3 regions of the Flavobacterium sp. Leaf359 genome follow, and region 2 is predicted to be linked to each of the others. Evidence: riboswitches for the same ligand, from Rfam matches in the RefSeq annotation. Region 2 holds a riboswitch; each other region holds the start of a gene.
What was found. Region 2 has a riboswitch for S-adenosylmethionine ahead of ASG38_RS14155 (homocysteine S-methyltransferase family protein). Riboswitches for the same ligand answer to the same signal wherever they lie in the genome.

Region 1: it holds a riboswitch for S-adenosylmethionine, as region 2 does, so the genes downstream of both, ASG38_RS10730 (PLP-dependent aspartate aminotransferase family protein) here and ASG38_RS14155 (homocysteine S-methyltransferase family protein) in region 2, are expected to answer to the same signal.
Region 3: it holds a riboswitch for S-adenosylmethionine, as region 2 does, so the genes downstream of both, ASG38_RS16820 (Na+/H+ antiporter NhaC family protein) here and ASG38_RS14155 (homocysteine S-methyltransferase family protein) in region 2, are expected to answer to the same signal.

Annotation. Positions count from the first base shown of each region.
Region 1 covers NZ_LMPW01000012.1:515,669-525,819, reverse strand. Annotated here, with positions in the region: gene ASG38_RS10770 (alkaline phosphatase) at 1-1,153, shown strand, start outside; gene arr (NAD(+)--rifampin ADP-ribosyltransferase) at 1,290-1,721, shown strand; gene ASG38_RS10760 (AraC family transcriptional regulator) at 2,136-2,972, shown strand; gene ASG38_RS10755 (YbhB/YbcL family Raf kinase inhibitor-like protein) at 3,060-3,605, shown strand; gene ASG38_RS10750 (carbonic anhydrase) at 3,779-4,411, shown strand; gene ASG38_RS10745 (nitronate monooxygenase family protein) at 4,620-5,558, opposite strand; gene ASG38_RS10740 (S8 family serine peptidase) at 5,602-7,215, opposite strand; gene ASG38_RS10735 (VOC family protein) at 7,219-7,569, opposite strand; SAM riboswitch class I at 7,764-7,872, shown strand; gene ASG38_RS10730 (PLP-dependent aspartate aminotransferase family protein) at 8,016-9,194, shown strand; gene ASG38_RS10725 (homoserine dehydrogenase) at 9,206-10,151, shown strand, end outside.
Region 2 covers NZ_LMPW01000013.1:372,295-382,445, reverse strand. Annotated here, with positions in the region: gene ASG38_RS14175 (acyloxyacyl hydrolase) at 1-523, opposite strand, end outside; gene ASG38_RS14170 (RDD family protein) at 524-2,296, opposite strand; gene metF (methylenetetrahydrofolate reductase [NAD(P)H]) at 2,355-3,311, opposite strand; partial or broken gene metH (methionine synthase) at 3,447-6,134, opposite strand; gene ASG38_RS14155 (homocysteine S-methyltransferase family protein) at 6,153-7,151, opposite strand; SAM riboswitch class I at 7,313-7,416, opposite strand; gene ASG38_RS14150 (hypothetical protein) at 7,482-8,006, opposite strand; gene ASG38_RS14145 (OsmC family protein) at 8,112-8,534, opposite strand; partial or broken gene ASG38_RS14135 (T9SS-dependent choice-of-anchor J family protein) at 9,342-10,151, opposite strand, start outside.
Region 3 covers NZ_LMPW01000015.1:322,056-332,206, forward strand. Annotated here, with positions in the region: gene ASG38_RS16805 (hypothetical protein) at 312-2,339, opposite strand; gene ASG38_RS16810 (hypothetical protein) at 2,391-2,570, opposite strand; gene fabG (3-oxoacyl-[acyl-carrier-protein] reductase) at 2,674-3,420, opposite strand; gene ASG38_RS16820 (Na+/H+ antiporter NhaC family protein) at 3,495-4,820, opposite strand; SAM-I-IV-variant riboswitch at 4,877-4,973, opposite strand; gene ASG38_RS16825 (pirin family protein) at 5,125-6,000, opposite strand; gene ASG38_RS16830 (DNA-deoxyinosine glycosylase) at 6,051-6,536, opposite strand; gene sucD (succinate--CoA ligase subunit alpha) at 6,617-7,489, opposite strand; gene ASG38_RS16840 (nuclear transport factor 2 family protein) at 7,585-7,947, opposite strand; gene ASG38_RS16845 (UDP-3-O-(3-hydroxymyristoyl)glucosamine N-acyltransferase) at 7,950-8,879, opposite strand; gene efp (elongation factor P) at 8,962-9,528, opposite strand; gene lpxA (acyl-ACP--UDP-N-acetylglucosamine O-acyltransferase) at 9,565-10,151, opposite strand, start outside.

The DNA of each region.
Region 1 (10,151 bases), on a different contig from region 2:
GGACACGGCTTCTGCCAGTTCAATTGTTACAGATTCTGCAGCAGCCAGTTCCTCCTGGGGCGGCGGTTTTCGTGTGAATAACGGTTCGCTGAATGTGGGTCCCGACGGAAAGCCACATCTTCCTATCTGGCAAAAATTCAAAAAGACCGGAAAAATGGCGGGATGCGTCACTACGGTTCCAATCACCCATGCTACTCCTGCCGGATTTTGCGTCAACAGCAAAAGCAGAAACAGCCAGGATGATATAGCGGAAATTTATCTTGAGTTAGGATTTGATATTATGATGGGCGGTGGTAAAAATTATTTTTCACCACAAACAAGAAAAGATAAAAAAGACATGTTTGCCGCATTCGAGGCAAAAGGTTATCAGATTGCCAAAACACGTTCGGAAATGTTCAATACCTCAAATGACAAACCGGTATTAGGCGTTTTTTCTGATGATGCGCTTCCTTATTCTGTAGACCGAAATAGCAATGACGATTTAAAGAAAACAGTTCCTACCCTGGCCGAAATGGCCCAAAAGGCAATTGACCGTATGAAAGGTCACAAAAACGGATTCGTACTTCAGATTGAGGGTGGAAAAGTGGATTGGGCTGCCCATGCCAATGATATTGCAGCTTTGATAAACGACCAGATTGCTTTTGACGAAGCCGTAAAGGTTGCTATAGACTTTGCCGAAAAAGACAAAGAAACCCTGGTTATCATTACAACCGACCACGGAAATGCCAATCCGGGAGTTATCTACGGAAAGAATGCCAATGATAATTTTGACAGCATTCAAAAGTACACACAAACCAACGAATGGATACTGAACCAGATAAGCCCGAATTTTTCGATTTCGCAGGTAAAAGAAGTTATTGAAAAAGCAAACGGGCATACTCCTTCTGACGAAGAAGCCAAAACAATACTTAGCTATTATGACGGATTGCACAAAGAAGAAGGCCTCTACAATTATAAAAAACTGCCTTACAAGGCTTATTCTGAAATGCAGCAAAAAACAAATTCTGTGGGCTGGATTAGTATGGACCACTCCGCTGATTATGTTGAATTGGCTATGTTTGGTCCCGGAAGCGAGCTTCTAAAGCCTTTTGTTAAAAACACAGACCTGCATTATTTAATGCTTCAGGCGGCAGAAGTTGAGAATAAGTTTTAAACTCTCATGAATTTAGGAATTTACTTTTTATAAAAATCCTGTCCGATTATCAAGACAGGATTTTTTCTTATCTTCATTTATATTGTCTCTAAATTAATCAGAAAGAAAACAGGATAATAAAACCATAAATTTGACAATGGAGCAAAAGAAAAACGAACAAAGACCCACACCATTTGAACAAACCTATTTTCATGGAACAAAGGCAGACTTGAAAATTGGCGACCTGATTAAAGTAGGCTATACTTCAAACTACGGACAACAGAAAAATGCAAAATACATTTTTTTATCCGCAACATTGGATGCTGCAATCTGGGGTGCCGAACTGGCTTTTGGTGAAGGACAGGAAAGAATTTATTTGGTAGAGCCTACTGGTGAAATAGAAGATGACCCGGATTTGACTGATAAAAAATTCCCGGGAAATCCAACAAAATCATATCGTTCAACGCAACCTTTCAAGGTGGTTGGAGAAGTAACCATTTGGCAAGGACACCCGGCAGACCAGGTTAAGACAATGAAAGACCATCTCGAAAAATTAAAAGCACAAGGTGTCAATTCACTCAACGACTAATAACAGCTTTAAAAATTTATGGGCTGTGTGGACTAAGACAAAAATGAATATGACATCGGATTCAGATTCTACATAAAACATTAAAAAACAATTAATTGCTGCAGAAACTGTAAAAAAGCGTCTTGATTTTGGCTTTTATATTTCTGGAATTAAAAAAATAGTTGGGCAAGCCCTGAAAGACACTTTTAGTTCAATAAAAGTTCTTGAAAAATTGGTATGGCATTTAAGAAATTTTTTATTTTGAACAACAAAAAGGGTAATTTACGAACCCGCAAAAAATGATGCATAAACACGTTTTGCATTAGGGGCAAAACTGTAAGGTCTAACGGTAGACTTTCAATTAACAAGTATCTCAAAATCTAATCTTGACTGAAAAAATAGAACATCCACATATAGCATAAAAGCCAGAAAGCCATGAATAGTATTACAATTCCTGATGCATTACTTATAGACACCTCTCTACCCGTCCAGATTTTTGATTATTCCTCATCCCGGAAAATTTCCAAACAACAAATCATACTCAACCAAAACACTTTTAGTTTTCTGTTAGAAGGTTATAAAGACGTTATATTCGACAATTCCTCTTTATCGATAAACAACTCGAAATTTGTTTTGATGAAATCGGGGCACTGCCTCATGACAGAACAATTATCTGACAGGAATAATTACAGAAGTCTGCTGTTTTTCTTTTCGGACACTGCTCTTTCAAAATTTATAGAAAGTATAGAATTCACCAATACAGATTTCCAGAAAAACAGCTCCGTACATGCTTTTGAATACGATGAATTTATCAGGAACTTTATTCAGAGTCTTACTGTCATCTTAAAACTTTCGGGTAAAATAAGGAACAATCTGCTGGAGGTTAAATTTCAGGAAATAATGCTATATCTCACAGAATTACACGGCACTCATTTTCTGAATTCTCTTATTTCAAATAATAATGATAGTACCCGAAAATTTATCCGCACCATAGAAAGTAACCAACTCAACAAACTAACCTTAAAAGAACTGGCCTTTTTATGTAATATGAGTATTTCTACTTTCAAACGCGAATTTGAAAAACAGTACGCACAATCGCCCGTAAAATGGTTTCAGAATAAAAGGCTTGAATATGCCCATCACCTGATTAGCAAAGAACACAAAAGTGCAACCGAAATCTATTTCGAAGTGGGCTACGAGAACTTATCCAGTTTTATTCAGGCCTATAAAATAAAATATGGAACCACGCCGGGGCAGCATCATAAAAGTTGAACTTCCGGCAACAGTTTTTGAGCATCTCTCTTAGCTCCTCCTTTATTGCGAAAACTAACTTTGTTAAAATTTTAAAATCGTAATAAAATGAAAAAATTAAACTTTATTCTGGTAGTTTCCCTGCTGTTCTCAGTCCCACTTTTTGCACAAAAAACATTTACCTTATCCAGTAAAGATCTTGGAGGAGAAGCTACAAAAATACAGGAGTTTGGTGGTTTTGGCTGTTCCGGAGACAATCAATCACCTCAATTATCATGGAAAAACGCACCCGAGGGAACAAAAAGTTTTGCTATTACCATGTATGATCCCGATGCGCCGACAGGAAGCGGATTCTGGCATTGGGTTGTATTTGACATTCCTGCAAGTACAAAAGAACTTGTGACCAATGCGGGCGTACAATTGAACTTGGCCCCAAAAGGAGCTATCCAAAGTATTACAGACTATGGCATCAAAGGATTCGGAGGTCCCTGTCCACCAAAAGGACACGGATTTCACCAATACATTATAACTGTATATGCCTTAAAAACCGATAAATTAGGACTGGACGAAAATACAAACCCGGCAGTAGTCGGTTTTAACCTTTGGAACCAGACATTGGCAAAAGCAAGTATAGTGGCTTATTATAAAAGATAAAATCTGATTGTGATATAAAGGTGCTGTTGCAACAATCGGGACAGCACCGTTTTATTCGGGTTATCCAGCCAATTTATATTCAGGAATGTTTTTTGAAACGTGACTTTTTTTTTCGGATTTATGTTAATTGATTATCTTTATCCTATAAAAATCTTCCAACTATATCGTATACTATGGAACTAGAAAAAGTATTCCGAAATAATGAAAAATGGATTGCTGAAAAATTGCAAAAAGATCCGGACTATTTCATAAACTTATCAAAGGGACAAAATCCGGATATTCTCTACATTGGATGTTCTGACAGTCGTGTTACTGCAGAAGATTTGATGGGTGTTTCTCCCGGAGAAGTTTTTGTACATAGAAATATCGCCAATATGGTAATCAGTATTGACCTTAACGTAATGTCTGTATTGAATTATGCCGTGAATTACTTGCATGTCAACCATGTTGTGGTTTGCGGGCATTACTTCTGCGGAGGAGTAAAAGCAGCCATGCAGGCTGAAGATTTGGGTGTACTCAATCCTTGGCTTCGAAATATACGCGATGTATACAGACTGCATAAAAATGAACTGAATGCTATTGAAGATGAAACTGCAAAATACAACAGGCTGGTTGAATTAAATGTACAGGAGCAGTGTGTTAATTTGGTTAAAACTGCCGAAGTGCAAAAAGCATACAACGAAAGAGGGCTTCAGATTCACGGTTGGGTTTTTGACATTCACTCCGGAAAACTGATTGACCTGAAACTGGATATTGACCGCATCATGAAAAACATCATGGAGATCTATAATCTTGGTCATGATTAAAAACAATGACTATCGGGAAGTTATGGCAAAAAGGTAACTTTTAACGATTCTACTATTAAACTTTGCGGCTCTGCGTCTTTGCGAGCAACTATTTCACGCAAAGGCGCAGAGCCGCAAAGAAAGAAAACATAAACCTGGGTTTATTTTTTGGTGTAAAGTTCAGATAATCAATTAAAAAAGAATCCCTTTGCTCTGCAAAGGGATTCTTTTATAAAGAAACAGCTTCCTGTTTTGCTTTTTCAAATTCTGAAACCATATTCTCGACAATTTCTTTTACGGGTTTTATATCGTGAATCAGTCCTGAAATTTGGCCAATTTCAAGTTCGCCTTCCACTAAATCGCCTTCAAACATTCCTCTTTTAGCGCGGGCTCTTCCCAACAAAACTTTCAAATCATCTGTAGTCGGACATTTGGCGTAAAGCTCCTGAATATCCTGATAGAATTTATTTTTGATTAGTCGTACCGGTGCCAGTTCTTTCAAAGTCACCTGGGTTCCGCCTTCTTCCAAATCAACAATTGTCTGTTTAAAATCAGCATGGGACGAACTTTCAATTGATGCGGCAAAACGGCTTCCTACCTGAACGCCATCGGCACCCAAAACCATCGCCGCCAGCATTCCTCTTCCGGTTGCAATTCCTCCTGCAGCTATCAATGGAATTTGTATTTTTTCGCGAACCATCGGAATGAGAGTTAATGTAGTCGTTTCTTCCCTTCCATTATGTCCGCCTGCCTCAAAACCTTCAGCAACAACAGCATCAACACCTGCTTCCTGCGCTTTCAGGGCAAATTTTGAACTGCTGACAACATGAACGACTGTAATTCCTTTTTCTTTTAAAAAAGCAGTCCATGTTTTAGGATTTCCTGCAGAAGTAAAAACGATTTTTACGCCTTCTTCTACAATAATATTCATGATTTCTTCAATATTCGGATAGAGCATCGGAACGTTGACACCAAAAGGCTTATCTGTCGCCTTTTTACATTTCTGGATGTGCTCCCGAAGGACATCCGGATACATTGACCCTGCTCCTATTAATCCCAAGCCTCCGGCATTACTAACCGCACTTGCTAACTTATAACCGCTGTTCCATATCATGCCACCCTGAACTATTGGATACTGAATATTGAAAAGCTGTGTAATCTTATTCATTTAATTTAGTTATGGTTTATTATTTGTTTTGTTTTTAAAGATACTATTTAACAGCCAATTTTCCTGTTTTATAATTATTGCCTGCTTTGATTTTATACCAATAGATACCCGATTGCAGGTTTTCTACAGAAAAAACCGGGTTTTCTCTTTTAATTTTACTATTCATTATTTCTTGTCCTAACTGGTTGTAAATAAAAATCCGGACTTCTTCATAAGATTCCGGAATGACAAGATTGACAACAGAATTAGCCGGGTTTGGATATACTAAAAATGAGTTTTCAGAAAAAACAGGAGTATCTAAAGCATTAGCTAATGCCCTGCTAAAATCCGGAATCCCATAACCAAATTGATTGTTGGGCGTATTATATAAATGGGCCGACTGTTTTATTAGCTGTATAATTTCCACATTTGTTTTATCTGGAAAAGCCTGCCATAAACAAGCTACCATACCTGAAATTATAGGCGACGAAAAAGAGGTTCCGTTAGCAGTAACAATATTTCCGAATGTATCAGAAACCACAGCCTGCTGCCCTTGTGCCATTATATCAGGTTTTACCCTGCCATCAAATGAAGGCCCGATAGAGCTGAAACCGGCATAACTACTATCCGGCGCTACAGCACCTACCGCCAGCGCATTAACCGCATCCGCCGGCGCCGAAATATTAGGATTAGCCCCTGCTCCTGAATTGCCTGCCGAAACAACACAAATCATTCCCTTTGAAAAGGCAATATCTGCACCACGTGAAATAAAGGCTGTTGTGCCATTCATGTCAGCATATTCATAACTATAACCCGGGTTGTTATATATGAAATATCCCAGCGAAGTATTAATGATATCAACACCAAGGCTGTCTGCCATTTCAGCAGCTTCAACCCAATAGGATTCCTCAACCGGATTTTCATCCAAAATATCCTCTGTTATAAAAAGATAATACGAAGCATCCGGCCCGGTTCCAACTAATTGATTTTCAACATAACCGCCCATAGTTGCAAGTACTAAGGTACCGTGTGTTCCACCTGTATAAAAATTCGTATTTCTGTTTACAAAATCGTAACCACCTAAAATTTTATTATTGGTAATAAGTCGTTGGAAAGGTTGGGCAGTATTTACATTGGGAAAACCGGCATCCATAACAGCGATTATTTTTCCGTTTCCGGTAAAATCCTGCTGGTGTAACAGATTGCCTTTTAGCATCTGAATCTGGTTGGCCGATGTTCCATATCCGAAACTTACCTGAGTTTCTAAATTTTTATTCCCATTTGCCAATTGCGACTGACGCATGGCACGGCCCGCAGTATTCAAAGTTGGATTAGCAAACTGGATATGGTCGACAAAAGTGAGGGTTTCGAGGTTTTGAATGGCTTCTACCGTACCCCTGATATGCAATGCATTCATCCATTTTGATTTGGCTTTGACTGTAATTCCTGCCGAAGCCGTCACCTGATTAATATACGATACGGAAATAGGGACATCCTTTTCGTCTAATGCAATATTCTGTCTTGTTCTTCTGTCAAGTGCTCGCTGCGAAAGCATCTCCAGTGGGTTTGCCATGTAGTGGGCGGCATCGGGCTTATCTGTAAAATAAACCCAGGCATCTTCCTGAGCCACAGCCCAGAAACCTGACAACAAGACTATTAAAAAAGTAATTTTTTTCATAAGTTATTGAATTGGCTGTCCAAACTTAAACAAATTGCCGCTATCGTCAATAATATAAAACTCCCGCATTCCCCAAGGCTGGTTTTTAAGTGCTATCTTATCTCCAAGAATTTTTTTATACCGTTCAAAAACAGCTTCAATATCATTTACCCGAATGTAGCAGCTTGAATTTTCCGGAACTATTTTTTCATTGCATTTCCAAAGGTGTATTTCATTATCATCCCATAAAAAAATTAAAAGGTCTTCATATTCACCTACTAATTTACCGCCTAAAATTTCCTGATAAAATTGTTTGGATTTTTCAAAGTCTAAAGAAGGAAGCTGGGGAATAATTTGGGTTATTTTTGAATTCAAATCAATATTTTTTAGATATGAATGTCAAATTTACGAAAATGAAATTTTATAAAACACTTTAAAGCTGACTATTTAAAGCCCTTTACATCTAATTCAATGCATTGAAAATCAATTAAATATAAAATATTTTATTTTTTATTAGGTTTTTAAAAAATTTATACTCTAAATTTGCAACCAAGTTCTTTAAAAGATTATTCTTATCCAGAAAGACCGAGGGAATTGACCCTATGACGTCTTGGCAACCTGTCCTTTTGAGGATAAGGTGCCACATTCAACCCTTGCTTTGGCAGGGAAAGATAAGCTTAGAAAATAGTACATAATAACTCGAGATATTATTTGCTCTTCTGACTTATCGGAGGAGCATTTTTATTTTATGCCCTTTCCGATATCTGGTTTCGAATATTTTTTTAAAAGCAAAAAATATTAAATCTTAAAAACGAATCAAGATGAAAGAGCAAACTCAAATTTTAAACTACATTCCGGTTGATAAACTAACAGGTTCCATTTCGGTGCCAATTTACCAGACTTCTACTTTTGTTCAGGATGCTCCAGGCGTTCACAAAGGTTTCGACTATGCCAGAAGCAATAATCCTACACGAAAAGTTCTTGAAGACCTGGTAGCCAAACTGGAGAACGGAACCAACGGTTATGCTTTTTCCAGCGGATTAGCTGCGATAGATGCAGTAGTGAAATTACTATCGGCCGGAGACGAAATCATAGCCGTAGATGATATTTACGGAGGTGCTTTCCGCCTGTTTACCCATGTGTATGAAAAATTCGGGATACAGGTAACGTATGTTGATGCAACCGATGCAAAGAACGTTGCTGATGCCATCAGTGACAAGACAGCCCTGATATGGATTGAATCTCCGACCAATCCAACATTAAAGATTTCAGATTTGCGTGCCATTGGAAAAATTGCAAAAGAAAACAACATCCTGTTCTGCGTAGACAATACCTTTGCCTCTCCTATCGCCCAAAAACCAATTGATTTTGGTGCCGACTTAATTGTTCACAGTGCTACAAAATATATTTCAGGACACAGTGACCTGATAGCCGGTCTGGTCATTACTGCTACGGAAGAATTAGGCGCTAAAATTAAATTCATCCAGAATGCTTCCGGTGCTATTTTAGGGCCGTTTGACAGCTGGCTGGTTATTCGCGGTATTGAAACCCTTAATTTAAGAATCAGGCAGCATGCTGAAAATGCACAAAAAATTGCCGAATTCCTGACTACTGAAAAACTAGTCCGTAATGTTTATTATCCGGGCTTGAAAACCCACCGCAATCATGAAATTGCCAAAAGTCAGCAGAAATATTTTGGAGGTGTTGTGACTTTTGATTTGGTTATTGACGATAAGGAACTGGCTTCAAGAATTGTATCGGGAACGAAATTATTCCAGTTGGCTGAAAGTTTAGGTGGTGTGAAAAGCCTGTGTTGCCTTCCATGTGAAATGACTCATAAATCAATTCCTGCTGAAAAAAGATACCAATCTGGCGTGACCGACAGCCTAATCCGACTTTCTGTGGGTTTGGAAGATGCTGATGATTTAATTGCCGACATAAAACAGGCATTGGAAAATGCTGTGAAGGAAAATGCTACTGTTGAATTCCATAAAAATTAATTGCACGAACAATGTCAAGAAAAAAATTAAATATAGGATTATTTGGATTCGGATGTGTGGGTTTCGGATTGTATGAGGTTTTGCAGAAAACACCGGGGTTAAAAGCAGACATCAGAAAAATCTGTGTCAAGGATAAAAACAAACCACGCGAAATTGCAGCCGAAAACTTCACTTTCGATAAAAATGATATTTTCAACGACCCGGAAATCAATGTTATTGTAGAACTTATTGACGATGCGGATGCGGCTTATGAAATCGTTAAAACCGCTTTAAAAAGTGGAAAGGCAGTAGTTTCTGCCAACAAAAAAATGATTGCAGAGCATTTTGAAGAATTATTGGAATTGCAACGAAAACACAAGGTGCCCTTACTTTATGAAGCTGCCTGTTGCGCCAGCATGCCTATTATCCGGAATTTAGAAGAATACTATGATAACGACCTTTTGGAATCTATACAGGGTATTGTGAATGGTTCAACCAATTATATACTCACCAAGACTTTTAAGGAGAACTTATCGTATGAGGAAGCTTTAAAAGAAGCTCAGGAAAAAGGATTTGCAGAAAGCAACCCTATTTTAGATACCGGCGGTTTTGATGCCAAATACAAACTGTTGATTCTTTTGGCTCATTCTTTCGGATATATTGCCAGACCTGAAAATCTCCTGAATATCGGGATTGATAATATTGGCGGATTGGAATTGAAATATGCCCGTGAAAAAGGGTTAAAAATCAAATTAGTTGCGCAGGCTTTTAAAAATACAGACGGAAACATTACTGCTTTCGTTATTCCGAAATTTGTGGATTCTGCAGACCGTCTGTTTAATGTTGATGATGTTTTTAATGGTGTGATTACGAAAACCAGTTTTGCAGACGAACAGTTTTTTGTGGGCAAAGGTGCCGGAGCACATCCAACGGCTTCGGCTGTGTTAAGCGATATTTCAGCTTTGAGCTATGATTATC
Region 2 (10,151 bases):
TATTCGAATTAGAATGGTGAAAAAAGCTAATTCCCGCCTGCAAGCCTATGTTTTTATAAAGATTCTCTTTGTGGTAATTCAGCATTATATAAGTTGATGTCATCCAACGTGTTCCATAAGCCATATTCCTGAAATTGGTATCTTTATCGTAGGGATTAGTATTATACGAAATTCCTTCCCCAACACGAAACATCAGGCTCCTGTTTAAAAAATAAAAATTGTAGTGTGCATAAAGCCCGTACAAATCACCTAAAACGGGATTTTTGGTGTTTTCATAATGAAAAGATGCCCCATAATCCGGAAAATTATATTCAGATTCCCATTCCTTATTGCCAAATGTTTTTCTGTTAAAACTTATCAGCATACCTTCCGGATGTTCCGTAATCAGGTGCTTGATAGTACTATTGTGCGGTAAAATGTTTCCATAAAAATAATTGACATCAACTGTATATTTCCCATTTATTTCCTGGGAAAAAGCAGCTAATGGAATCGAAAAAATAAAAATATATAATTTCTTAAGCACTTATTTTGTCCTTTTAATTACGGCTTCCAATTCTTTTTCTTTTGATATTTCATAGGAAAATATTCTTCCTAAGGTATCTTTTATCGTAATCTGAAATTTATAATTTTCAGCCTGTGGAATCGTAATTACAGCCTGGGACTGTTTATATAAAGGTATTGGTGGTTGTCCGGAATACAATTGCGCATTGGAAATTTTTATCAGTTCTGCCTTCCATCCTTCATTTGTCACTATGACATTTTTTATTTTATCATTTGAATAATTATCAATAAGCGTTAGACGGGGCATAAAATAGGTTTCAATACTTTTTATCGAATATTTTTTACCATCGCCAATATTTAAGGCATTTTCCGTATCCTGATTTGAGTAACTGTATCCTGCATTTAATTCGATTGCCTTTTCGAGCTGACCTTTGGAAATGGTCACTTTTTTGGCACTTTCTTTTTCAATAGCATAAATCTTTTCCAAAAAATCAGGCACAGAGTATTCGTTAAAATTTGGCCCCTTTGCCTCTGAATAATCTTTTTGAGCATCAAGAATCAAGAACACTATTCCGTCCGGTTTTATTTCTTCTGTTTTTAAATAGATATCGGAATTGGCATAGTCCAGTGATTCCAGTTTTATAAAATCGTTTGTAGACAGATTTTTTAATTTGTGGGCAAAAACTTCTTTATTCTGCTGAATAATAGCCTGTTCTTTCTTTTCGGCCTGCAGGGATTCATATTTATAAATTCCAAAAGCGATGAGTAATCCCACCACAATAGTAACCGGAACAATTAAAAGATACCATGCTCCGCTAACTCCTGTTCTTTGTTCTTTAATTACATAGGTTTCCGACCATTTGTCATGAAGTCCGGAAGGTGTAAAAAAGGTAAGTGCTTCAAATGGGACCAATCTTAAAAATGTTCTTTTTAGTATAGAACTTACGGGTGGTTTATTCCCTTCCTCATCTGTAACTCGGGTTTCCGTAAGCATTTTTGCGGAGGTTACTCCTAAAACGGATTCAAAAATGGCATAATAGAACACCCTGAAAAAGGCAAAAATTATAATAAAAGCTACTCTATCACCTAATCCATTTTGTAAGGCAGATACAAAAGTCTGTAACTTCTCTGTTCTGATGAAGAATTCGAATGAGGCAGAAAATACAAGAATCATTATGAAGTCATCCATAATCAGATGGAAAAATCTTCTCCAACGTCCGGCCTCAACCAGAGTAACACTGGTATGTGTTTCATAGGTTCTTTCAATGGTTTCGAATGTTTTTCCCATTTCAATGTACTTGAGTATTGAAAAAGCGAGGTAAGCATAGAAAGCCATAACAACGTAGTCCATGAACCATAATACATATAGGAAAACGCCCAAAGAATTTGTTGTATTTTCCATTAAAACAATGGAAAAAAGACCCAAAATAAAAGAAGAAACTTTTGTTATGAATATTACAGAATAAACAAAGCGTAGCAATCTTGTTTCTTTGGCTTTACTTCTCAAATAGAACACCGCCCCTAAAATCAGCAAAACATAAAAAAATGCATTTAACAGATTGTAATGCATATACATGCCGTCACCTGTTCCTAACTTGAACGTATAAAAATCTTCCAGATCAAAAATGGTAAGATGAATTGACTGGAAAATGTATTTTATGAAGCCAATTGTATATACCATTTCCTTTGAAGCGGTATTGTAGTCAATTGTAAGCATGGGAATAAAAATTCCCAGAATGGCAATTACAATAGAAAACCAGGCGATTTTTTCTTGAGACAGGTATTTTTGCAGCATACAAAACTTTTTATAAGACTCAAAAATAACCAATTAAAACAATCTTGCAAGACCTAATTTAGAATACCTCTCTGGCTATTGCCTTAATATTTTCCGACTTCCCCATTGAATAATAATGCAAAACGGGTATTCCCTCTTTAATTAACTCCTTACTTTGGCTAATGCACCATTCTATACCTATTTGCTTCACAGCATCCGCATCCTTAGCCCGTACGATAGCCATAATAAGTTCGTCCGGAATATCGACCTTAAAACGATGTGGCACCAGATTCAATTGTTTTTTGGTTGAAATAGGTTTTAATCCCGGAATGATAGGAACCGTGATGCCTTCTTTTCTGCATTTGGCAACAAAGTCGAAGAATTTTTTGTTGTCAAAAAACATCTGGGTAATGATGTAGGACGCCCCGTTTTTTATTTTCTGTTTCAGAAAATAGATATCGCTATCCAAACTTGGTGCTTCCATGTGTTTTTCAGGATATCCGGCTACACCAATACAGAAATTTGTGGATGAAGAATTTTGCAATTCGTCATCCAGATAAATACCCTTATTGAGGTTGGTAATCTGTGTTACAAGTTCAGAAGCATAATGGTTTCCTTCTTTTTCCGGCTTGAAATAGGTTTCATTTTTTACGGCATCACCACGCAAGGCAACCACATTTTGGATTCCGAGAAAGTCCAAATCAATTAAGAAATTTTCCGTGTCTTCCTTTGTAAATCCGCCACAAAGAATATGCGGAATCGCATCAACCTGGTATTTGTTTTGTATTGCCGAACAAATACCAACTGTTCCCGGTCGTTTCTTTACAATCTTTTTTTCCAATAAACCGCTGGGCAATTCTTTGTATTCATACTCCTCACGATGATAGGTCACGTCAATAAAAGGCGGTTTGAATTCCATTAACGGGTCAATGCTATCAAAAATTGACTGGATATTTTGCCCTTTTAATGGCGGTAGTATTTCGAAAGAAAAAAGCGATTTGCCATTGGCTTTTTCTATATGTTCTGTTACTTTCATTTGTTTTTGATTTCAGATTTTAGATTTCTGATCTTAAATTTTTGATTTCAGATTTTTGATTTTTGACTTGACGACTTGATGACTTGATGACTTGATGACTTGATGACTTTGCGACTTGATGACTTTACAACTAATTTAATCTGCGATGTTTGGGTTTAGCCATTTTTCGGCATATTCATAGGAAACATTCCTGCGTTTTGCATAGTCTTCGACCTGATCTTTTTTAATTTTTCCCAGTCCGAAGTATTTGCTTTCTGGGTGTCCGAAATAATAACCGGAAACCGAAGATGCCGGCCACATCGCCATACTTTCGGTTAAAGTCACGCCAATATTTTCTTCTACGTTTAATAATTTCCAGATAGTGGGTTTTTCCAAGTGATCCGGGCAAGCAGGATATCCTGGTGCCGGGCGGATTCCTTTGTATTCTTCTTTAATCAGGGCTTCATTGCTTAATACTTCGTCAGAAGCATATCCCCAGATTTCTTTCCTTATTTTTTCATGTAAATATTCGGCAAAAGCCTCGGCAAAACGATCGCCCAATGCTTTGACCATAATGGAATTATAATCATCGAGATTTTTTTCGAATTCCGCCGCTTTTTCATCTACTCCAAAACCTGTCGTTACGCAAAATGCTCCTATATAATCTGTAATTCCGGAATCTTTTGGCGCTATAAAATCAGACAGGGCAATATTGGGTGCTCCTTTTGTTTTTGCAGACTGCTGTCTTAAAGTCAGGAAAGTTTGCAGAAGCTTTCCATTTTCATCCCGTAATTCAATATCATCATCATTGATTTGGTTGGCAGGAAATATTGCATACACGCCTTTTGCTTCTAACCAGTTTTCCTGTATAATCTGGCGCAACATGTCCTGAGCATCCGCAAACAACACTTTAGCTTGTTCGCCAACAATTTCATCTTTTAGTATTTCCGGAAATTTTCCATGCAGGTCCCATGTTCTAAAAAATGGTGTCCAATCGATATAATCGACCAATTCTCCTAATTTTACATCGATGACTTTTGTTCCTATAGTGTTTGGTTTTGCCGGAGTGAAATTAGTCCAGTCCAATTGCAGCTTATTTTTTCTGGCTTCCTCTATGCTTAAGAAGTTTTTATCACGGCTCCGACTTAGGTAACCTTCGCGAAGCTCATCATATTCCATACGCAGGCTCTTGAAATATTCCTGATTGGTATTCTTATTTATGAGATTTCCGGCTACAGTAACAGCACGCGAAGCATCGTTGACATGAACTACTGTTTCCCTATATTCCGGAGCAATCTTTACGGCTGTATGTGCTCTTGAAGTGGTTGCTCCACCAATCATTATTGGAATTTTGACATTCTGCCTGTCCATCTGTTTTGCCAGATAGACCATTTCATCCAGAGAAGGCGTGATTAATCCGCTTAGTCCTATTATATCTACATTTTCCTCAATGGCTGTCTGAATAATTTTCTCGGATGGTACCATGACACCAAGGTCAATGATTTCATAGTTATTACAAGCCAAAACCACCGCCACTATGTTTTTCCCTATGTCATGAACATCACCTTTTACGGTTGCCATCAAAACCTTTCCGGCTGAACTGGAACTTCCGTCTTTTTCCGCTTCAATATATGGCAACAGATAAGCAACCGCCTTTTTCATGACACGTGCTGATTTTACTACTTGCGGCAAAAACATTTTCCCGCTTCCGAATAAATCTCCTACTACATTCATTCCTGTCATTAGATTGATTTCTATGACTTCAATAGGCCTTGTAGCCAATTGTCTGGCTTCTTCAATATCAGCATCAATAAATTCATCAACTCCTCTCACCAAAGCGTGTGTCAATCTTTCCTGAAGTGGAAGCGAACGCCATTCCTGTGACTGCTTTTCTGAAACTTCTTTTGTATCTCCTTTTATATTTTCTGCAAATGCCAAAAGTCTTTCTGTGGCATCATCTCTCCTGTCAAGCAAGACATCTTCAACATATTCCAGCAAATCTTTGGGAATCTGGTCATAGATTTCCAACATTTCCGGATTTACGATTCCCATAGTCATACCGTGATTGACAGCATGGTACAAAAACGCCGAATGCATTGCTTCACGTACCCTGTCGTTACCGCGGAATGAGAATGAAACATTGCTTACACCACCGCTGACACTTGCATAGGGAAGATTTTCCTTAATCCATCTGGTAGCCCTGAAGAAATCTACTGCATTCCGGCGGTGTTCTTCCATTCCGGTTGCAACGGGAAAAATATTCGGGTCAAAAATGATGTCTTCTGCCGGAAAACCTACCTTGTTTACCAAAACATCATACGAACGCTTACAGATTTCTATCCTTCTTTCATAGGTGTCTGCCTGTCCTGTCTCGTCAAAAGCCATAACAATGACTGCTGCACCATATTTTTTTATCAGTTTTGCCTGACGAATAAAATTTTCTTCTCCTTCTTTTAGACTGATAGAATTGACAACACTTTTCCCCTGGGCTACTTTTAGTCCTGCTTCGATAATTTCCCATTTTGAACTGTCAATCATTATCGGAACGCGGGAAATATCTGGTTCAGAAGCTATCAGATTCAGGAAAATTGTCATGGCGCGAACGCCGTCAAGCATTCCCTCATCCATATTAATGTCAATAATCTGTGCGCCTCCTTCTACCTGAGCCCTGGCAATATCCAATGCTTCTTCGTATTTTTCTTCTTTTATCAGGCGTAAAAATTTTCGGGAACCGGTAACATTCGTACGTTCTCCTACGTTTACAAAAATGCTTTCGGGTGTTATGATTAAAGGTTCGAGACCTGATAATCTTAAGTATTTTTTACAATCGACATCTGCCATTTTCTTATTCTTTTCTACAGTCTAAACCGGTTCTACAATTCTGGGTGAATATTCTTTTGCTACTTCTGCAATCAGGCGGATATGTTCCGGGGTTGTTCCGCAACATCCTCCAATTATGTTAATGAGATTATCTTCGAGATATTCCCGAATCAAAACCTGCATAGCTTCCGGTGTCTGGTCATATTGCCCAAAAGCATTGGGCAAACCTGCATTGGGATGTGCCGAAACATTGAATGTGGTATTATGCGAAAGTCGTTGTAAATAAGGTTTTAACTGGTCTGCTCCTAAAGCACAATTAAATCCTACGCTCAATAGCGGAATGTGAGAAATGGAAATCAGGAATGCTTCTACGGTCTGGCCGGAGAGTGTTCTTCCTGAAGCATCTGTTATCGTGCCGGAAACCATGACCGGAATATCTATATTTCTTTCTTCTTTGACTTCTTCAATGGCAAACAGTGCTGCTTTTGCATTCAGGGTATCAAATATGGTTTCTACCAGCAGAATATCGGAACCTCCATCAATCAGGGCTTCGACCTGCTGTTTATAGGCAATGCGTAATTCATCAAAGGTCACGGCACGGAAACCGGGGTCATTTACATCCGGAGACATGCTTGCCGTTCTGTTAGTAGGTCCTATAGAACCCGCCACGAAACGTGGTTTATCCGGATTTTTTGCCGTAAACTCATCTGCTATTTCTCGGGCCAGTCTGGCCGATTCATAGTTTAATTCATAAACCAAATCTTCCAAATGATAGTCTGCCATACCTATGGTTGTTCCTGAAAAGGTATTGGTTTCTACAATATCTGCTCCGGCTTCAAAATATTGGCGGTGGACTTCCTGTATTGCTTTTGGCTGGGTTAATGAAAGGAGGTCGTTATTGCCTTTCAGCAGATGCGGAAATTCTTTGAATCTTTCACCACGGAAATCTTCTTCCGAAAAATTATACCGCTGGAGCATGGTTCCCATTGCTCCGTCAAGGATGAGAATTCTTTCTTTGATAGCTTTGTGTATGCCTGACATTTTTTACTATTATTAGATTATTCAAGATTCTGATGAATCTAAAAGTCCTAATGTATTTTTCAAAAATCGATGGCATAGAAAAAACAATCCCAGGCCATGAATGGTTGAAAAAAGTATCGATATGTTGTCAGGAAAAGGGAGAAAAAAAGTAGATTTTTCGTGTGTTATCTATCCAATAATATGGTAGAATGTAGCACCTTCTTTAAAGCTTAAAGGGTTGCTAAGGCTTCATCGGGTCTAATCCCTCCGCCTTTCGTGATAACAATCAATATTTTTAAGAACACTGCAAAGTAATGCAATATGTTTGGTTTTTGCAATAGTTTGCAGAAATTATACCGCTATCCTAAAATTTTGTTTGGCTGCAATTTTTAGAATTTGTTCAAGCAGTTTCGGGGAAAGATGCTTCTCATTTGGGTTTACGAAGACAAAATCTTTTTCCGTTTTTTTGATACTGTTGTTTAATGCCATTTTGAAATCTGCCGAAAATGCCTGCACCAATGGATTAGCACTAATGATATCAAAATCATTCTGGAGCAGGTCGAAATAATCAGGAAGGATGTCTTCTGTATTTGAGGTATCGACAGCAATAAGATTTTCGAGTTCGTTTTCCTGAACAAAATTAATTATATCTGCTATTTTGAAAGGAACGGCAAATTGGATAAAATTGGCTTCCCAGGAATTTCTTACTGTTGGTTTTTCAAAGAAGGCTACGGTGGAATTGGTTATTACCGGCAATCTCAAATCAAGATTGTTATTTTCAAGGAGTGATTCCTGATTGGAAAGCACCTCAGTTATGAGAGAACTCCCTGTCTCTTCTATTCCGAAGAGAATGATATTTATTTTTTTAACTGACATGGTTCTGAAGATTTTTGATTAAAAGAACTGCTTTTGACTGGCAATCAAAAGCAGTCTTTCAACAAACAAACAAATAAAACAAACTAAACAAATGCGATTTATGCTTTATGCTGCATAATTATATTCTTTGTATAAAATCAGCTCGACCGGTGTTGAATTGACCAGGTTGTCGTAAACCGGACTTTTTTGCTGTACTAATTTTAACCACTTCTGGAGTACCTGAAGCGAAGTATCTGTTGTTGGCTTTAGCACGATTTCGATTTTGCTGAAGCCTACTCTTTCTTCCTGACTTATAACTCCGGTTATTTCTACCTGTAACGACTTTAGGTTGATGCCTAACTCTGAAGCTACCTGCTGGCTCACCGCATTGACACATCCTGCGAATCCTGCAAGTATATATTCAAACGGACTTGGCCCTTCCAGTTCCGGAAATTTTTCATTCCTGCTTATTCTGACATCAGAATTTTGTGTTTTCACTACGAATTGCTCATTATTTCTTGAGTATCCTAATACATTTATTGCTTTCATATTTTTTATTTTTTTTTGAGATTTATAATTGAGACTTAAAACAAAAAAGTCCTTTTGGACGGTTTACCAAAAGGACTTCACACTTGAATATATAAAGAGATTACGTCATTCGCTTTTGGCAATGGAGTTTTAGGTGGCAATACATCCACATATGTTTTTTACAAATAATCGTTGTTATCGTGTTCATTTTTATTTTATTTTCTCAAAGAATTATTTTCAAAAAAAAAGCCCCTGTAATTCAACAGAGGCTTTTTTTGCTATATATTTTAAAAAACTTAAAATTTGGCAATAGTACCTCCTGCGGAAATTTTCCACATCTTGCAGTACGTATGACAAATAATAGTTCTCATTTTTATTTCTTTTTGATGGTACAAACTTCAGAACTATTTTTGGATTGACAATGCACAAAATAAAAATTTAACATTTATTTTATTTTCAAACAAAAAAACTGATGTTTTATAAAGAGAGGCGTACAATAAAAAATTATACTAATAATCAGCACTTTAACTTTAAAAAATAGTGCTGCTGTATTAGTTAAGAAAAACTTTTATCACAATATTGTTTATATAGCCTTTTTGATATTTGGCACCAAAACCATTAAAAAAACAAAAAAGCCTACTTAAAAAAGCAGGCTCTTTCGAAGTATGATTTTGATTAATAGCCTCTTGCAAGCAAAAGCATTCTCATAAAAAATTTAGTTAATACGTACCGAATATAACAAAAAAAGGAATTATTTCACAATTTCAATTTAGTTAAAAAATCGGCCTGATAAAAAACTACCCTTTTTTATATATCCATTAAACAATATTAGTTCTTCACTACTTTTGTAGTACCCGTACCGGAATCAGTCTGTATGTTCAGGAAATAAACTCCGGAAGTCAATTCAGAAATATTAATTTGTGTTTCTGAAACACCATTTGCATTTATATTTCTTACCACTCTTCCATTCAGGTCCGTAAGCTGGATCGTATTAATCGCCACATTATTTTTACCGGACAGGTTAACAATTCCTGTGGACGGGTTAGGATACATGCTAAAGTTGTTTGCAAAGAAATCATCTCTGCTCAACGCCCTGCTGACTTCAAAAGTATCAATTCCAATTAAGTCAGAATTATCGCCGGTAGGCCCACCGTTTGTTACAAAATATCTAAATCCAAACTTTACAGCTGTTGGACCGGAAAGTCCGGAAACGGTAAAACTATATTTTGTCCAAACTTTAGGATATACAAAACCGGTAGCTAATGTCGGGTTGACAGTAACCCCAACTGTGGTAAAGGAACCTACATTGGTAGAACCTCCTGCCGGATTGGTGTGTGTGGCAGCCGTACTCATTCTAAGTTCCAAACGATCTGCAAAATCTAGTGTTGCTGAAGTTCCTTTTCTTGACCAGAAAGAAACAACATCGCCATTTTCTACTGTAACCACAGGGCTGATTAACCAGTTACTGATATCTCCGGCTCCTGTAGTACTGGTATAATTAACCAGGGCAAAGGAATTGGCACCACCCGCCTGCCCATTAGGTACCGGACTGACTTCGCCTGTGGCATATTCCCTATCATTGAAAGGATTTCCCTGAACTGCCGGTGTCACAGCCAGATTTACTGTAACCGGAGTATA
Region 3 (10,151 bases), on a different contig from region 2:
TAGCACCTCAGAACCTTAGAAACTTAGCACTTTGAAAATTTTAAATTTGAACGCGGATTGGCCACGGATTAAAACAATTTACGCAGATTTTTAAAGAAGTTTTAAATACTTTCTCTTCTACCATGGATACACAACCTTTGCAACTCAGAACCTTAGTATCTTTGCACTTTGAAAATTTTAAATTTGAACGCAGATTGGCCACGGATTAAAACAATTTACGCAGATTTTTAAAGTAGTTTTATTAAAACACTTTCTCTTCTACCATTGAATACACAACCTTAGCACCTCAGAACCTTAGCTACTTAGCACCTTTACAAAAGCCCATTATATTTCCTTATAAACCATTCTGCGGCAAGGGAAACTACAATCAGTATTAGTAGCCATATCCAGTCTACCAACGGTGTTTTTTTTATAATTTCTTTTTGTGTGGCTTTGTATTCGTCATTTTGCAATAGCGATTTAATAAGCTCTTCCACCTGATTAGGATGGAAAACCTTTCCCTGGGTTTGGGAAGCCAATTGTGTCAGTTTATTCAAATCAGGATTGACAAACTGCCTTTCAATATCAAAATCCAAAACTTCAAAAAAGCCGTTGTAGGTGTTTTTTGATTTTGCCTCCACTACCTTGAAGCTATATTCACCGGCAGAAAGTCCGTCAAGATTGACCTTATAGGAATTATTGCCTTTTAAAAGGTCATAGTTTTTGGTTTGTTTTGTCTTTTTATTGGTGATGGAAATTGTGAGTCTGGCATTTTCATCAAATTCGTAATTCTTATTAAAATACTGTGCGGTAATTTCAATAGCCTCACCAGAGTTATAGAAGTTTTCATGATTAACCACAAGTGATTTCCTTGCATTATTCGATGCTAAAAATTGTATGGTCTTATCAATAAAAACATCAAATTTATCATAGGATTGGTTCTCTATATGGTTTTGCAATCTCCATTTCCAGATATTTTCCCCTAAAAGAAAAGCATTTCTTTTTCCCTGGTTTTCGGAATATGCCAATAGAGGGGCTCCGGTATTGACATTTCTGATACGGGATGAAACCAAAACTTCTATGTTTTCCTTTGGAGTAACGGTTCCAAAAGCATTTTGCAATGGTGGTAGATTTTCAAAACCGATATTATCAATAGCAAACAGATTGAACTGAGCATTAAAATCGGACAGGTAATCTTCTTTTTGCCCACTCATTCTGAATTGCAATGTGTTTTGTTGCTGGTTCAGAAAATTAAAATCTGTATTGGTTCCAGTAATAATCCAGGTATTCAACCCAGCTAGTTTATTGGCTTCAAAAACAGATTTAAATTCTGAATTAGGCTGATATAAAATCAAGACATTATAATCTTGTAATGAATTGATTTTATTTGGATTGACTATCGTTACTTTACGTTGTAGATTAGTTTCTATTGAACGTTTTAAAGCCCCAATATCAGGATGATTTATTGCAGTAATTAGGGCAACTTCAGACTTTTGGTCAATGACTTCAACAGCAAAATTCTTGTGATTATTATAGGTATTTTTTTCAGCCTCTTTAGAAGTTATCGATGCCTTAAAAACCTTAACGCCTATTTTATCTGCCGGTAATAAAACGTTTAGTACGGCTGTTTTCTTTGAAGGCGTAAAAGAAACGCTTTGTTTTGTCAAAACAGCTCCTCCTTGTGAAATACTAAAATCGGCGGCAATACTTTTGTTTCCGGAATATTGAAGAAATACTTCTACTGGAAATTTGTTCTTATGAAATGCATATTTATTGACATTGAGCTGGCTGATTTTCAAATCCAGAAAAGTAGTCGTATCTCCCAGAATTACAGGAAATACTCTGTTATTTGGATTAAAGCTATAAACATAATCATTCCCTGAAGTCTGGTTTCCATCAGTTAGGATGACTGTCGGGAAAGCCGTGTTTTTATTAATGCTTTTCAGGTTCTTGGCAACTTCATCCAGATTGGTCTGCGTTCCCTTAAAATTAAAACTATCAGATAGTTCAAATTCATTAGAAAACTGATACGACTGAATATCAAATTTTTCCTGTAGTCTTGAATCAGAAACCAGTTTTTTATGGATCTCCAAAGCCGTTTCGTTTGCTTTTAATTCTGTTATAGAACTGGAATTATCAACAACAACAGGTAATGGCGTTTTTACTATTTCAAGAGTACTGGTTGTAATTTTGGGATTGATTAGCAAGAGTAAGATGCCAAAAATAGAAAAGAAACGTAAAAAGGCTAAAAGCAGTTGGGTTTTCGACTTATTTTTAGACCTGAAAAAGTATTGGAAAAAAGACAAACCTCCTGCTATTAGTATTGAAAGTAAGAGTAATAATATGGTGTTTGTCGTCATTTTTTATATTAATTTAATATCTGAAGGATTTTGGATTCATATCAAGAAAAATCATTTCTTCTTGTTTTTTCTCACTATAAAAATCAGTATTGCCAAAGCAACCAACAGCAAACCATAATAAACCATTATTTGCCCTGTTATAAAGCCTATTTCAAGACGTGCTACAATGAATATCACTCCAAGAACTACTATAATAGCACCAATTATCCCTATACCAAAACTATCTTTCATTTAAACTTCATATAAAATCTAAGGTGTAAAATCAAAAGATTAGGACTTTACACCTTAGAAGAAAGTATTGATTTAATTTGTCTTTTGCTTATAAAAGCTTTTATTAAGTCAGCATTCCACCATCAACGTTCATAACCTGTCCTGTAATATAGCCACTCATATCAGAAGCTAAGAAAAGACAAGCATTTGCTACATCTTCAGGTGTTCCGCCACGTTTTAACGGAATAGCATCTCTCCAACCCTGAACAACATCTTCGTTTAGTTTTCCTGTCATTTCAGTTTCAATAAAACCTGGAGCAATTGCATTACAACGGATATTTCTTGAACCAAGCTCTAAAGCAACTGATTTTGTAAATCCGATAACTCCGGCTTTTGAAGCCGCATAGTTGGTTTGTCCGGCATTACCCTTCACTCCTACTACTGAACTCATATTTATAATAGAACCTGCACGGTTTTTAAGCATAATTTTCTGAACAGCTTTTGTCATATTGAAAACAGACTTCAGATTCACTTCAATTACTTTATCGAAATCTTCTTCTGAAATACGCATCAGCAGGTTGTCTTTTGTGATTCCTGCATTGTTAATCAAAATATCAATAGTTCCAAAAGTTGCGATTACATCATCTACTAGTTTTTGTGCTTCATTAAAATCAGCAGCATTAGACTGATATCCTTTAGCTTTTACGCCAAGCGCTATCAATTCATCTTCCAAAACTTTAGCCGCTTCAGCAGATGAACTATAAGTGAATGCCACATTTGCACCGTGTTTTGCAAAAACTTCTGCAATTCCTCTACCAATTCCTCGGCTGGCACCTGTAATGATCGCTGTTTTTCCTTCTAGTAATTTCATTATAAAATATATTTAGTTTGTCTTTGTTGAGTGACAAATATAAGAATTCAATCGCAATACTGTAAGACAAGCCTTTAAACTTTCAGGAATTTATCTATCCTTTTGTTCCATGTTTTGCTATAAATCGCAATTAGCGTAAAAATCAGCAATATATAAACATACCATGCATTTGAAATCAGGTCAATCACATCCAATCGTCCCTTGGCAAAATTTAAAATCAGCAGTACTTGTGCCCCATACGGAAGAATTCCTTGCACTATACAGCAAAAAATATCGAGAATCGCTGCTGTTTTTTTAGGACTCAGTTCATATTCATCACTAATCTCTTTGGCAATGGCTCCGGTAATTACAATAGAAACAGTATTATTGGCAATAGCCAGGTTGGTAACACTAACCAAAGTACCTATTCCCATTTGCGCTGATTTTTTGCTCTTAATTTTTGACTTTATCTTTTGCAGAACATAATCTATACCTCCCGCTTTTTCAACTAAAGCGGCCAGTCCACCCGTTAGCATTGATAATAGAAATATATCGGTCATACTTAAAAAGCCTTCATAGTTTTTCTGTAAAAAACTCAGTACAGTGAAATCATTTTGAAAAAAACCGATAATTCCCGCGACCAATATCCCAATCAATAAGGTTATAAAAACATTTAAGCCTGAAACCGCCAAACCAATTACAAGAATATAAGGTACTATTGTAATCAGTTCGTAGCTCTCTTTTTCAATAGTTACCGGACTTATTTCTGAATTAATCCCCAGATAGAACAGTAACAGTATCGTAATAATAGATGCCGGTAGCGCTATAAAGAGATTGACTTTAAATTTATCACGCATTTCACATCCAAGTGATTGTGTGGCAGCAATTGTCGTGTCTGATATGATAGACAGGTTGTCACCCAACATGGAGCCGCCCAGTAACGAACCGGCAATTAAAGGCATGGAAGCACCGCTTTTGTCTGCCAGGCTGATGGCGATTGGTCCTAAGGCTACTATCGAGCCGACGGAAGTTCCTGTTGCAGTTGATAAAAATGAGGCTATTAAAAAAATGCCTAATGGGAAATACTCCGTGTCTATTGTACTGATTCCTAAATTTACAACTGCGTCTACAGCTCCCATTGCCTGGGTAACGACAGCAAAAGCTCCGGACAGCAGATAAATAAGGCACATTGTGATGATTTGATTATTTCCACAGCCTTTTATCAGCGTGTCAACTTTTGCCTCAATAGATTCTCTAAAAAGTAAAAAGGCTGTAATTATCCCAAAAGTTACTGCTATTGGAGACGGCAAAGCATAAAAGTCATTGAGTAGGATTCCGGCACCAAGGAATGTAAAAATAAAAACGAAAAAGGGCAATAAGGCTACAATAGAACCTTTAGTTTTAATAAGATGTTTCATCATCGATTGCTTAAAAATTAATAAAGCTCACGACGAAAAGCAAACCGAAAAAAGTGTGGAATGGCAACATTTTTTCCAAAGGATTTGGCTTATCGTTTTAGCACCTTGCTTGTTGTTGCAGGTTGCTATCTCTTTATGAGATTCGTGATAACGGATGCAAATATAGGTCTATTTTTAAATTATATTTACCTTAAGTGTGTTTTTTACAAATATTTAATAATCTTCCGCGCAATTAAATTATCTGCAAAAACAAAGCCTCTCTGTTGAATTGTTAACAGAGAGGCTTTTTGGTTTGTTTTTATTTGAATTAAACTTCCGGCATGACGACATAGCTATTATCGTCTTTTACCTTCGGAAATTCTTTTTTTCTCCAACGTTCTTTCGCCGCTTCAATTTTTTCATTGCTGGAAGACACAAAATTCCAATAGATAAATCGCTCTTCAGGAAGCGGTTGACCACCAAAAAGAATAATATGGGTATCTGGTTTGAGCGTCATGGAACAGGCATTGTCCAATTTTGACACCAACATATTTCCTTTCCCAACATGATTATCACAGGCCTGAACAGCGCCTTCAACGACACAGATTCCAATTTCCCCAAAAAGCTGTCCTTCTGTATGGAGAAGGTATTCATCCTGGGTTTTGATTTCGACCATAAACAGATCAGAATGTACCGGAACCGGTGATTCTTTACCGTATCCTTTTCCTGCCACTAATGTAAATTCTGCCGTTTCGTCTTTCCATCTTGGCAGATCGTTCCTGTCAAAATGATGAAATTCCGGCTCCATATCTTCTTTGTCTTTTGGCAGTGCTACCCATATTTGGTAACCATGCATCATATACTCTTTTCCGTGTCTTAATTCTTCGGGAGTTCTTTCGGTATGGGTTACACCATTTCCGGCAATCATCCAGTTTACAGACCCCGGAGCTATTTTCTGTACAGTGCCAATACTATCCTTATGCATGACTTCGCCTTCGAGCAAGAAAGTCAATGTTGCCAATCCAATGTGCGGATGCTGGCCTACATCCATATAATGATCCGGTCCCATTTTTGTTGGTCCCATGTGGTCAATAAAGATAAATGGCCCTACCATTCTTTTTTTACGGAAAGGTAATAGTCTGCCTACCAAAAAGTCCCCGATATCACGCGGCCTTTCTTCTATGATTAAGTCGATGTTTGACATATTTTGTTTTGTTTATTAAGGATAATTCTAAGGAATCTAATTTACTAAAATTATTTCGGTGCTTCCAAAATAGCTTCCCATTCTTCCAGTTTTTGTAAAAAACTTTTAGAAGCATTGGCACCACTTGGTGATGGTAAAATGGAATACTGCAAATCTTTTTTCCGACCTACATATTTATCATAGAAATTGGATGCATTTTTACTCGAAAAAAAGACATGTTTAATATTGGGGTATTGCTTGTAAAAGCTTTCAAAATCATTGGCTTTTTCATTCTTTATATTGCTATCCAGACTTCCTGTTCTTTCACAATAGGCCAGAACATCCCAAAGTGCAATATTGTTCTCTTCTAATAACTGCTTCTTTTCTATATATTCTTTTGGTAAGGGCCGGTTAAATAGCGTGAAAAGCAGCTTCCAGAAACTGTTCCCTTTATTACCGTAATATTCCTGTAATTCCAGCGATTTTTCTCCGGGCATAGTTCCTAAAATAAGGATTTTGGAGTTTTGATTAACTAATGGCGGAAAGGCTTGTTTCATTCTTTAAAATTATAAAAAAATCGTCATTAAATAAAAAAGCCTCGCAATATGCAAGGCTTTTTATATCAATTGTATGGAGATTAACCCATAACTTCTTTTACTTTTTTACCGATTTCAGCAGGAGAATCAACAACGTGGATACCATTTTCTCTCATGATGCGTTTTTTAGCTTCAGCTGTATCGTCAGCTCCACCTACAATTGCACCAGCGTGACCCATTGTTCTTCCTTTTGGAGCAGTTTCACCAGCGATGAATCCGATAACCGGTTTTCTGTTCCCGTCAGCTTTAATCCATTTAGCAGCATCGGCTTCTAATTGCCCACCGATTTCACCAATCATGATGATACATTCTGTTTCAGGGTCGTTCATCAACAATTCAACAGCTTCTTTTGTAGTAGTCCCAATGATTGGGTCTCCTCCAATACCTATAGCCGTAGTGATTCCCATACCTTGTTTTACCACCTGATCTGCTGCTTCATAAGTAAGTGTTCCTGATTTGGAAACGATACCTACTTTTCCTTTTTTGAAAACGAAACCTGGCATGATACCAACTTTAGCTTCTTCCGGAGTAATTACACCCGGACAGTTTGGACCTACCAGACGACAATCTTTATTTTGAATATAAGCGTAAGCCTTAACCATATCAGCAACCGGAATTCCTTCAGTAATTGTGATAATGACTTTGATTCCTGCATCTGCAGCTTCCATAATTGCGTCAGCCGCAAAAGCTGGCGGTACGAAAATGATTGTAGTATCTGCTCCAGCCTGATCAACAGCATCTTTAACAGTGTTGAAAACCGGACGGTCTAAGTGAGTTGTTCCTCCTTTACCCGGAGTTACCCCACCTACAACATTTGTTCCGTATTCAATCATTTGAGAAGCGTGAAAAGTTCCTTCGCTTCCTGTAAAACCTTGAACAATTATTTTAGAATCTTTATTGACTAAAACGCTCATAATATATTTTTTAAATTTATTTTTTTGAATGGTGTTGCAAAAGTAAGGTTTTGATGCCTAATAGGAAAGTTTTTTATGCTTAAATATTTAAGAAATCAGGACAGTTGGCTCATTTGAAATCCCCTGTAAAGTTTGCCGTCTTTTATTTCCCAGATTACCATAAAATGGGCCAAAAGCATCTCTTCTCTTGGGTTTTCAAATGTTTTTACATAGTGTGAATATCTTACAGAAACCAAATTTTCTTCTTCCAGAATATGGCTGATGCGAATTTTTGATCGTGTATAGGCAACCTGAAGTTCAGCAGACAAGGCTAATATTTCAGTCCTGTTCATCTGCAAAAATCCTTTTGAACTATTCCAGTCTAAAACAACTTCAGGATGCAATGAAGATTCCATGATTTTTTGATCAAGAAGTGCATCTGATTTGTAAAAATTCTGTACGATTTCTTTTGGTGTCATTCTTATTTCAGTTTATTAAGGATTTCCGGAATTTTCTTTACGTTGGCATATTGTTTTAATTTTTCACGGGCTTCATCGGCCGGAGTGCCAAAATAGGTTTTATCGCCTTCGATTGATTTTGTAATACCGGATTGTGCCATAACAACAGCTCTTTCACCAATTGTGATACTGCTAATAACTCCTACTTGCCCCCAAATGGTTACTTCATCCATGATTTTTACGCAACCTGCTATTCCTGTCTGTGCAGCGATAAGGCATTTTTTCCCGATTACCGTATCATGTCCTACGTGAACCTGATTGTCCAGTTTCGTTCCTTCACCAATAGTGGTATCCCCGGTTACACCTCGATCGATAGTACACAAGGCGCCTATTCCCACATTGTCTTCAATAACAACTCTTCCTCCGGAAATAAGCTGGTCAAAACCTTCAGGGCGCTTTTTATAGTAAAAAGCATCTGCCCCTAAAATAGCTCCGGCATGAATTATTACGTTATCTCCAATAATCGTATGGTCATATATAGAGACATTCGAATGAATGATACAATTCTTTCCTATTCTGACATGATTACCAATAAAACAATTGGGCTGGATATAGGTTCCTTCACCAATTTCTGCGCTAAGCGAAATCGCAGTTTCAGTAGCCCTAAAAGGTCTGAAATGTCTTGTCAGTTTATTGAAATCCCGAAACGGATCGTCTGAAACAAGCAATGCTTTCCCTTCCGGACATTCTACTTCTTTATTAATCAGAATAATTGTAGCTGCTGATTGTAACGCTTTGTCATAATATTTTGGATGGTCGACAAAGACAATATCTCCTGGTTCTACGACATGAATTTCATTCATTCCATAAACCGGAAAATTTGGATCGCCAATATATTTGCTGTCAATAATGTCAGCAACTTCTTTTAAAGTATGTGTTTTAGGAAATTTCATATTGGTCGTATGATTTGAAATTGAGCTAATAAGAAAATGAGATAACCCAAAAGCTATCTCATTTTCAAATTTACTAATTTAATTATTCTTTTACACGCTCCATGTAAGCTCCTGTAGCGGTATCAATTTTGATTTTGTCACCTTCATTGATAAACAAAGGAACGTTTACAGTAGCTCCGGTTTCTACGGTTGCCGGCTTTGTTGCGTTTGTAGCCGTGTTACCTTTTACTCCAGGTTCTGCATAAGTAACTTCTAAAATTATAGAAGCCGGCATGTCTACAGAAAGAGGCAAATCCGTTTCTGTATTGATCTGGATCATTACATTTGTTCCCTCTTTTAGTAATTCCGGTGCATCAAGAACATCTTTGTTTAATGAAATTTGCTCAAAGGTTTCAGCATTCATGAAGTGATACTCATTTCCTTCAGCATATAAGAACTGGAATGTGTGTGTTTCAACACGGATTACATCAATTTTATGACCTGCAGAAAAAGTGTTATCCAAAACTTTTCCTGAAGTTAAGCTTTTTAGTTTAGTTCTAACGAAAGCCGGACCTTTTCCAGGTTTTACGTGAAGGAACTCTACAATTTTATAAATATCGTGGTTGAATTTGATACACAATCCGTTTCTAATGTCTGCAGTACTTGCCATTTGTTTGTTATTTCGTTTTTTATTTTGCTTTAATTATTAATAAATTCCTGTATATCCTTTCATTACTCCTCTTGATGAGTTTCTGATGAAAAGGATAATTTCGTCTCTTTCCGGAGTTGCTTCCATTTCGGCTTCAATTATACTTAAAGCCTGAGTCGTGTTGTAATTTTTCTGGTATAAGATTCGGTAGATTTCCTGAATTTCTCTGATTTTTTCAGTAGAAAAGCCTCTTCTCCTCAATCCCACAGAATTAATTCCTACATAAGAAAGTGGCTCTTTTGCCGCTTTTGTATAAGGAGGAACATCTTTTCTTACCAGAGACCCTCCGGAAATCATAGCATGATCTCCAATGCTGATGAACTGGTGAACGGCTGCCAAACCTCCTATGATGGCGTAGTTACCTACAGTTACGTGACCTGCTAAGGCAACACCATTAACTATAATTGCGTTGTCGCCTATATGACAGTCGTGGGCAATATGCGCAGTTGCCATAACCAGGCAATTCTTGCCTATAACGGTCTGTCCGGAAGCAATTGTACCTCTGTTGATGGTGACACATTCTCTGATTGTTGAATTATCTCCAATAATTGCCAAAGAATCTTCTCCTCCAAATTTAAGGTCTT